Regions from separate parts of the Mesorhizobium sp. WSM4815 genome, predicted to be linked through region 2. Evidence: predicted binding sites of a transcription regulator. Region 2 holds the regulator's gene; the other holds the start of a gene.
The links. The regulator PhoB, encoded in region 2, activates phosphate uptake and scavenging genes when phosphate is short. The targets are predictions, from matches to a motif close to TGTCATNNANCTGTCAT.
Positions count from the first base shown of each region.

Region 1 (4,417 bases), 130 kb from region 2:
CTTGCCGCGCACCAGCTCGGCGGCGTCGGGGTTCTTCTTCTGCGGCATGATAGAGGAGCCGGTGGAGAATGAGTCCGACAGCCTGACGAAGCCGAATTGCGGCGTCGACCAGATGATGATTTCTTCGGCCAGCCGCGACAGATGCGTCGCGCAGATCGCCGCCAGCCCCAAAAACTCGAGCGCGAAATCGCGGTCCGAAACGCTGTCGAGGGAATTGCGCATCGGCTCACGGAAGCCGAGCGCCCTGGCCGTCTGGTGCCGGTCGATCGGAAAGCTGGTGCCGGCAAGCGCGGCCGCACCGAGCGGGCTTTCGTCCATCCGTTCGATAGCGTCGCGAACACGCGACAGGTCGCGCGAGAACATCTCGACATAGGCCATGCAGTGATGGCCGAAGGTTACCGGCTGAGCCGCCTGCATGTGGGTGAAGCCCGGCATCACCGTTGCCGCATGCTCCTCGGCCCGCTCCAGGAACGCCATGATCAGGCCCTTCAGCGCCTCGGCGACGCGAAAGCACTCGTCCTTGACCCATAGCCTGAGATCGACCGCCACCTGGTCGTTGCGCGAACGGGCGGTATGCAGGCGGCCGGCAGCCGGGCCGATCAGCTCGGCAAGGCGGGCCTCGACATTCATGTGGATGTCTTCCAGCCTGGTCGAGAACTCGAACGTGCCGGCTTCGATCTCTGCCAGGATCGTGTTCAGCCCGTGAGCGATTTTTTCTTGATCGGCCGCCGAAATAATGCCGGTTTGCGCCAGCATCTCGCTGTGGGCGATCGAGCCTCTGATATCCTGCGCGTAGAGTTTGCGGTCGAACGAGATCGACGCGTTGATCGCTTCCATGATCGCGGCCGGACCCGAGGCAAAACGTCCGCCCCACATCTGGTTGCTGGCCTTCTTGTCGCTCATCGCTATAACCCGTGCTCCGGAGCAGTTTTAAAAAATGGCAGACGGCAATCGATTTTTCCCGGCCCCGCGCCTCATCCTCGCCGCTTTGGTGGCAGGCGTGCTGGCCGGCGCGGTCGCGGTATATGTCAGCGAAAGCGGTTCTGGCAACAACGCCCCCGCTCAAGTCGCGGTTGGCGACAGCAAGGACGATGTCGCCTGCGCCGCCAAGGCCGACCGCGCCAAGACGGTCGCAGCGGCTGCCACCGGCCAGGTTGCAGCACTTTTGCCGGCCGATCCGCCGCAATCGCTGAACGGCCTTGCCTTCAACAGCCCCGACGGCAAGCCGATGACGCTCGCCGACCATGCCGGCAAGACGGTGCTGCTCAATCTGTGGGCGACATGGTGCGCGCCCTGCCGCGCCGAAATGCCGGCGCTCGACGCGCTGCAGAACGAAATGGGCAGCGATGCCTTCGAGGTCGTCGCGGTCAATGTCGATGCCGGCGACGACAGCAAGCCGAAGAAGTTCCTCGAGGAGACCGGCGTCAAGGCGCTCGGCTACTACCGCGATTCGACGATGGCGCTGTTCAACGATCTCAAGACACGCGGCCTGGCGCTCGGCCTGCCGGTCACCATGCTCATCGACGGTGAAGGCTGCCTGATTGCCCACATGAACGGCCCGGCAGAATGGTCGAGCCCCGACGCCAGGCGGCTGGTCGAGACGGCGCTCGGCAAGTCGGACTAATGCATGTTGCGCAAAGTGCGACGCGCTTTTAGGCGCCGGCGATTATTGCCGGTTTGTTCGTAAGCCGGCTTGGCAATTCCTTTCCGCCGGCTCCTATTCGGAAGCGTGCGCTACTTTAAGTGGAAATCAAGTTCATCGGCCTGCAACAAAACCGTTGTCCAATTGTCACGGGCGGCACATATTGGCTTTTGCGAGAGTGCCCCTTTCGCCAATGACAAACGGGAGATGAAACATGAAGTTCTTCGGCTTCGCGGCCGGTGTTGCCGCCACCTTGACCCTGCTTTCCACCACCTCCGCCTTCGCCGTCACGCAGATCAGCTGGTGGCACGCCATGACCGGCGCCAACGCCGAGGTCGTCGGCAAGATCTCCAAGGATTTCAACGCCAGCCAGAGCGACTATGAACTGGTTCCGGTGTTCAAGGGCACCTATCCGGAGACGCTGAACGCCGGCATCGCCGCTTTCCGCGCTGGCCAGGCGCCCGACATCCTCCAGGTGTTCGACGTCGGCACCGGCGTGATGATGGCGGCCGAGGGTGCGATCAAGCCGGTGGCCGAGGTGATGACCGGTGCCGGGATGACCTTCGACAAGAGCCAGTATCTGCCCGGCATCGTCGGCTATTATTCGAAGCCGGACGGCACCATGCTGTCCTTCCCCTACAATTCCTCCTCGCCGATCCTTTACTACAACAAGGACATCTTCCAGAAGGCTGGCCTTGACGTGAACAACCCGCCGAAGACCTGGAACGAGGTGTGGGAAGCTGCCAAGAAGATCAAGACGAGCGGCGCCGCCCCTTGTGGCTATACCTCGACCTGGCTGACCTGGATCCACCTGGAGAATTTCGCGGCGTGGAATGATGTGTCGTGGGCGACCCAGCAGAACGGTCTGGCCGGCGGTGATGTCGAACTCAAGATCAACGCGCCGATTTTCGTCAACCACTTCCAGGCGCTTGCAGACCTCGCCAAGGACGGCACATTCAAATATGGCGGGCGTACCTCTGAAGCCAAGCAGATCTTCCTCGCCGGCGAATGCGGCATCTTCACCGAATCGTCGGGCGGCCTCGGCGACATCGTCAAGTCCGGCATGAACTATGGCATCGGCCAGCTTCCCTACGACAGCGACGCCAAGGGCGCACCGCAGAACACCACGCCGGGCGGCGCCAGCCTGTGGGTGTTCGGCGCCAAGTCGGACGAGCAATACAAGGGCGTTGCGGCATTCTTCGCCTACCTGTCCAAGACCGATGTGCAGGAATATCTGCACCAGAAGTCGGGATACCTGCCGGTGACGCTCGCTGCCTACGAGGCGACCAAGAAATCGGGCTTCTATGACAAGAACCCCGGCCGTGAGACACCCATCCTGCAGATGACGGGCAAGGCGCCGACCGACAACTCGAAGGGGGTGCGCCTGCCGAACCTGCCGCAAGTGCGCGATATCCAGAACGAGGAGTTCGAGAAGATGCTGGCCGGCCAGCAAACCGCTCAGCAGGCGCTCGACAACGCGGTCGCGCGCGGCAACGCCGCAATCAAGGAAGCGCTGGAGAACTGACGAGATTATCTCGGTTGGTGTCGGTTTGAATATCGCCCACGCGAGCTCGCGTGGGCGTCCCCGAGGTAGCGAAGGAAATCAGCCTGTCTCCACGCGTCGTCTTTCCCAACAAGATCCTGCCCTACCTGCTGGTGGCGCCACAACTCGCCATAACACTAGTTTTCTTCTACTGGCCGGCCGGTCAGGCGCTTTACCAGTCGATGCTCAGACAGGATCCGTTCGGGCTGAGGACCAGGTTCGTCTGGTTTGCCAATTTCCGCAAGGTGCTGGCCGATCCGGCCTACCTCAACTCGATCCAGGTCACCGTGGTGTTCTCGCTTGCGACCGCGATCGTCGCGATGTGCGTGGCCCTTTTGCTTGCGGTCATGGCCGAGAAGGCGGTGCGCGGCAAAGGCCTCTACCGCACGCTGTTGATATGGCCTTATGCCGTGGCGCCGGCGATTGCCGGCATGCTGTGGCTTTTTCTGTTCAATCCTTCGATCGGCTCGTTGGCGTATTTGCTGAGAAGCCTCGGCATCGCATGGGATCCGCTGCTCAACGGAACCCACGCCATGATCCTGCTGGTGTCGGCGGCTGCCTGGAAGCAGATCAGCTACAATTTCCTGTTCTTCGTAGCCGGTCTGCAGGCAGTGCCGAAAACGCTGATCGAAGCGGCGGCCATGGACGGCGCCGGCGAGACCAAGCGCTTCTGGACCATCGTCTTCCCGCTGCTCGCGCCGACCACCTTTTTCCTGCTGGTCGTCAACACCGTCTATGCCCTGTTCGACACGTTCGGCATCGTTCATGCCGTCACCGGCGGCGGGCCGGGCAAGGCGACCGAAACCCTGGTCTACAAGGTCTACAATGACGGCTTCGTCAATCTGATCCTGGGCGACTCGGCGGCGCAGTCGGTCATCCTGATGGCGATCGTCATTGCGCTCACCGCTATCCAGTTCCGCTACGTGGAACGCAAAGTCCACTACGGCTGAGGGCAGCGATGATCGGCCAGTCCCCGCTCCGCACCTTCATCGCCCATGCCGTGCTTATCCTCGGCATATTGATCGTGGCTTTCCCGATCTACTACACGTTCGTTGCCTCGACACACACGTTGCAAACCATCCTCAGGCCGCCGCTGCCGCTCTTGCCCGGCGGCCAGCTCTGGAACAACTACAGCGAGGCGCTGTTCGGCGGCATTGGCCGCATCGGCGGTGTCAGCGTCGGCCAACTGCTCCTCAACACCACGATCATGGCGCTCGGCGTTGCGGTGGGAA
Region 1 covers NZ_JBVVQS010000099.1:33,905-38,321, reverse strand. The annotation lists gene argH (argininosuccinate lyase) at 1-903, opposite strand, end outside; gene tlpA (thiol:disulfide interchange protein TlpA) at 938-1,624, shown strand; gene ugpB (sn-glycerol-3-phosphate ABC transporter substrate-binding protein UgpB) at 1,857-3,167, shown strand; gene ugpA (sn-glycerol-3-phosphate ABC transporter permease UgpA) at 3,251-4,135, shown strand; gene ugpE (sn-glycerol-3-phosphate ABC transporter permease UgpE) at 4,144-4,417, shown strand, end outside.
Region 1: the regulator PhoB is predicted to act here: its motif matches at 1,777-1,793, upstream of ugpB (sn-glycerol-3-phosphate ABC transporter substrate-binding protein UgpB).

Region 2 (4,417 bases):
AATGCCTTCGTCCAGCGCCTTCTGCACCGCCGGACCGATGGCCGAGGCATCCTGCGCAAGGATGATCAGCGCGTTGGCGCCCTGCGAGATCAGGCTTTCGACGTCGGTCAGCTGCTTGCCGGGATTGGCCTGTGCGTCAGCGGAGATATATTTGTCGCCGGCGGCCTCGATCGCCGCCTTCATGGCGGCTTCGTCGGTCTTCCAACGCTCTTCCTGGAAGTTCGACCACGAAACGCCAATGACCTTGTCCTTGGCCTGCGCGGCCGACGCGAGCGTCAGCGACATGGCGACCCCCGCCAGAATGGCGGCTGCGAATCTCTTCATGATATTCCTCCCTGCGCCGCGTAGGGCGCGACCAACTGGCCCGAAGGCCGGCACAAAGGCTCCTATTTTTTCGAGCCTCGAAAAAATACTGGTCCAACGCCGAAGCACTGTCAACACCGATTCTGATGGATTTTGACGTCCTGTCGGACTTTTTTTCGAGGCTCGGAATAAATAATGACAGCCCCTTCTGCTTCTGCCAGTATTTGTCGCACATTACCGACGGCTTCCGATTCATGAGCGGCCGCGGCGATGAGGAGGAAACAAAAATGTCGGTGGGAATCCGTCATGACGATCTGCGCCGGCGCAACCGGGCGATGGTGATTTCGGCCGTGCGCCGGGCGGGCCAGCCGTCGCGGACCGAGATCGCCGCGACCACCGGCCTCAGCCATTCGACCATATCGGCGATCTCTGCCGACTTGATCCAGGAAGGCATCCTGGCCGAGAGCAAGGCGAGCGAGACGGTTTCGCTGAAACGCGGCCGGCCGCAGGTCGGCCTCAGCCTCAATCCGCAAGCCGCTGCGGTGTTGGCCGTCGTGTTGTCGCTGAATTTCCTGTCGGTCGCCGTCATTGATTATGCCGGACAAGTGGTCGCCGAGGAACAGCGCCGGCTGGACACGCTGACCATGTCGCGCGACGCGCTGATCGGCGAATGTGTCGCCATCGTCCGGCGCCGGCTCGAAGATCCCGACCTCGATGTCCAAAGCGTCGCCCGCATCGCGCTGGCGATCCAGGGCATCACCGATTCCCACGCGCGCGCCATGTTGTGGTCGCCGATCACGCCGCAGACGAACATCGCCTTCGCTGACATTCTGGAACGCGAGTTCGGCATCCCGGCCATCATGGAGAACGACTGCAACATGATGGCCGTGGCGCTGCGCTGGCGCCACCCGGATCGCTACCGCGACGATTTCATCGCCATCCTGCTCTCGCACGGCATCGGTATGGGGCTGGTGCTGAAGGGCGAGCTGTTCACCGGCACCCACTCCTCGGGCGGCGAATTCGGCCACATGATCCATCGGCCGGGCGGCGCGCTTTGCCGCTGCGGGCGGCGCGGCTGCGTCGAGGCTTATGCCGGCAACTACGCCATCTGGCGCAGTGCAAGGCAATTGAGCGAGAACGCCGAGCCGGTCGCCGATGTCAGCGACGCCGAGATGCGGGCACTGGCGGCCCGGGCGCGCGAGACGGACGGACCGGAGCGCGAAGCCTACCGCAAGGCCGGCGAGGCACTCGGCTTCGGGCTCGGCAGCCTGTTCGCGCTGATCGATCCGGCGCCGGTGGCCATGGTCGGCGCCAGCGCTGCCGCCTTCGACCTGATCGAACCGGCGCTGCGCGAGGCCATCGCCCAGACCGCCGGCGGCCAGCATTCGGGTTCGATTTCCTTCGACACCGAGCCGAACGAGCTGCCGCTGATCCGCGAAGGCTGCGCCATGCGGGCGCTAAGCTTCGTCGACCAGGAGATTTTCGCGCCGAGCATCCAGGCACGAGCCGGCTCGGTCGGAAAGAACGTGGCTTGAATCCGAAGGCAGGGATTCCCGGGTCGTGACTTGGGGTGTGTTGAGATTCAGGTCAGGCCGAGTCGAGAATGGTGGGTTCCGAGAACCGGAGCGGAGCGTACTTTTGGGTACGTGAGCCCGCGCATGACCCCGAAATCGAGATCGATTTCGGAAAGGTCGTGCGCAAAATCAAAGTTCTACAGCGTCCTTTGCGTGCCCAACAGGGCGCGCGGCGCTGTAGGTAAGCGCAGGAAGCCGCCGTTTGCAGGCCGGCATCACCTGAATATCAGCACATCCCCTAGTCTTCCCTGATCGCATAGCCCGCGCCGCGGATGGTGCGGATGACATCGGGCATGCGACCATTGTTGACCGCCTTGCGCAACCGGCCGACATGGACGTCCACCGTGCGCTCGTCGATGTAGATCGTCTCGCCCCAGACATTGTCGAGCAACTGGCTGCGCGAGAAGACCCGGCCCGGGTGGCGCATCATGAATTCGAGCAGCCGGAATTCGGTCGGCCCGAGCCGGATCTCGCTCTTCTTGCGATAGACCCGGTGCGATTCACGATCGAGCATGATGTCGCCGACCTTGAGCACGCTGGACAGCACTTCCGGCTTGGCGCGGCGCAGCAGCGCCTTGACCCTGGCCATGAATTCCGGTGTCGAGAACGGCTTGACCAGATAGTCGTCGGCTCCGGTCGAAAGGCCGCGCACCCGGTCGCTCTCCTCGCCGCGCGCGGTCAGCATGATGATCGGCAGCCGCTCGGTTTCGGGGCGCACCCGAAGGCGCCGGCAAAGCTCGATGCCGGAAACCGCCGGCACCATCCAGTCGAGCACCAAAAGATCGGGCACGTTTTCCTGCAGCCGGATTTCGGCCTCGTCGCCGCGCGTCACCACCTCGACCTGATAGCCTTCGGATTCCAGATTATAACGGAGGAGGACGCCCAGCGGCTCTTCATCCTCCACCACCATGATGCGCGGCGCGATCATCGGCCGGTCACTCCTGTCATGTCGCCGGCGCCGACATCGTCGTTTCGTCGAGCTTCGGGCGATCCGCCGGCAATTGCTGCCCGGTCACGACAAAGTAGGCGTTTTCGGCGATGTTGGTGACGTGATCGCCGATACGCTCGAGATTCTTGGCGCAGAACAGAAGGTGCGTGCAGGCGGTGATGTTGCGCGGATCCTCCATCATGTAGGTCAGGAGCTCGCGAAAAACCGCCGTGTATTTCACGTCGATCTTCTGGTCGTCGGCGCGCAGTTCCTTCAACGCGCCGGCATCGCGCGACACATAGTGCTCGACCACGCCGCGCAGCTGCACAAGAACGAGATCCGCCATCGCATCGATACCGTGCGACAGATTCCGCGGCGTCGCGCTCTGCCCGACTGCGCTGACCCGCTTGGCTATGTTCTTGGCAAGGTCGCCGATGCGCTCGAGATCGCCCGCCATGCGGATTGCGCCAACCACGGCGCGCAGATCCTGCGCCATCGGCTGCCGCTTGGCGATCAGCGTGATGGCGCTGTCGTCGAGTTCGCGCTGCCGCGCATCCATGATGGCGTCGTCCGAGACGACGCGCTGCGCCATCGCATTGTCCGACGCAAGCAACGCGCGGATCGAGGCTGCGACCATTGCGGCGGCGAGCTCGTCCATGTCGCGGATCAGCCGGTCGATGTGCTCCAGTTCCTCGTCGAAAGATGCGACGGTGTGTTCACCCATGGTGCTGTCCTCGTGTTCGAAATTCGCCGGACCGCTCAGCCGAACCGGCCGGTGATATAGTCCTGGGTGCGCTTGTCGTCGGGGTTGGTGAACATCTTGTCGGTCGCGCCCTCCTCGACCAGATAGCCGAGATGGAACATCGCCGTACGTTGCGACACGCGCGCCGCCTGCTGCATCGAATGGGTGACGATGACGATCGTATAATTCTGGCGCAGTTCGTCGATTAGTTCCTCGACGCGGGCGGTGGCGATTGGATCGAGCGCCGAACAGGGCTCGTCCATCAGGATCACTTCCGGCGACACGGCGATGGCGCGCGCAATGCACAGACGCTGCTGCTGTCCGCCGGACAGACCGGTTCCCGACTCGAGTAGGCGATCCTTGACCTCGTTGAACAGGCCGGCCTTCTTCAGGCTCGATTCGACGATGCCGTCCAACTCGGCCTTGCTCCTGGCCAGGCCGTGGATGCGCGGACCGTAGGCGACGTTTTCGTAGATCGACTTCGGGAACGGGTTCGGCTTCTGGAATACCATGCCGACGCGAGCTCGCAGCTCGACGACATCGATTTTGGGGTCGTAGACATCCTCGCCGTCGAGCGTGATCTTGCCGCTCACCCGCGCGATATCGATGGTGTCGTTCATTCGGTTCAGGCAACGCAGGAACGTCGACTTGCCGCAGCCCGATGGGCCGATCAACGCCGTCACCTGATGCTCGCGGACATCGAGATCGACGTCGAACAGAGCTCGCTTCTCGCCGTAGTGAACAGAGACCTTTTCGCCCTTCATCTTGATCGAAGGGGCGTTGGTTGCGCTGCTCAGTTTCTGCTCGACGCCGGCTTCCGTCATGATGTTCATATCCTCTACTCCTTACCAGCGCCGCTCGAAGCGCCTG
Region 2 covers NZ_JBVVQS010000099.1:160,309-164,725, forward strand. The annotation lists gene xylF (D-xylose ABC transporter substrate-binding protein) at 1-324, opposite strand, end outside; gene AC0L2B_RS23960 (ROK family protein) at 591-1,838, shown strand; gene phoB (phosphate regulon transcriptional regulator PhoB) at 2,116-2,805, opposite strand; gene phoU (phosphate signaling complex protein PhoU) at 2,822-3,529, opposite strand; gene pstB (phosphate ABC transporter ATP-binding protein PstB) at 3,565-4,380, opposite strand; gene pstA (phosphate ABC transporter permease PstA) at 4,393-4,417, opposite strand, start outside.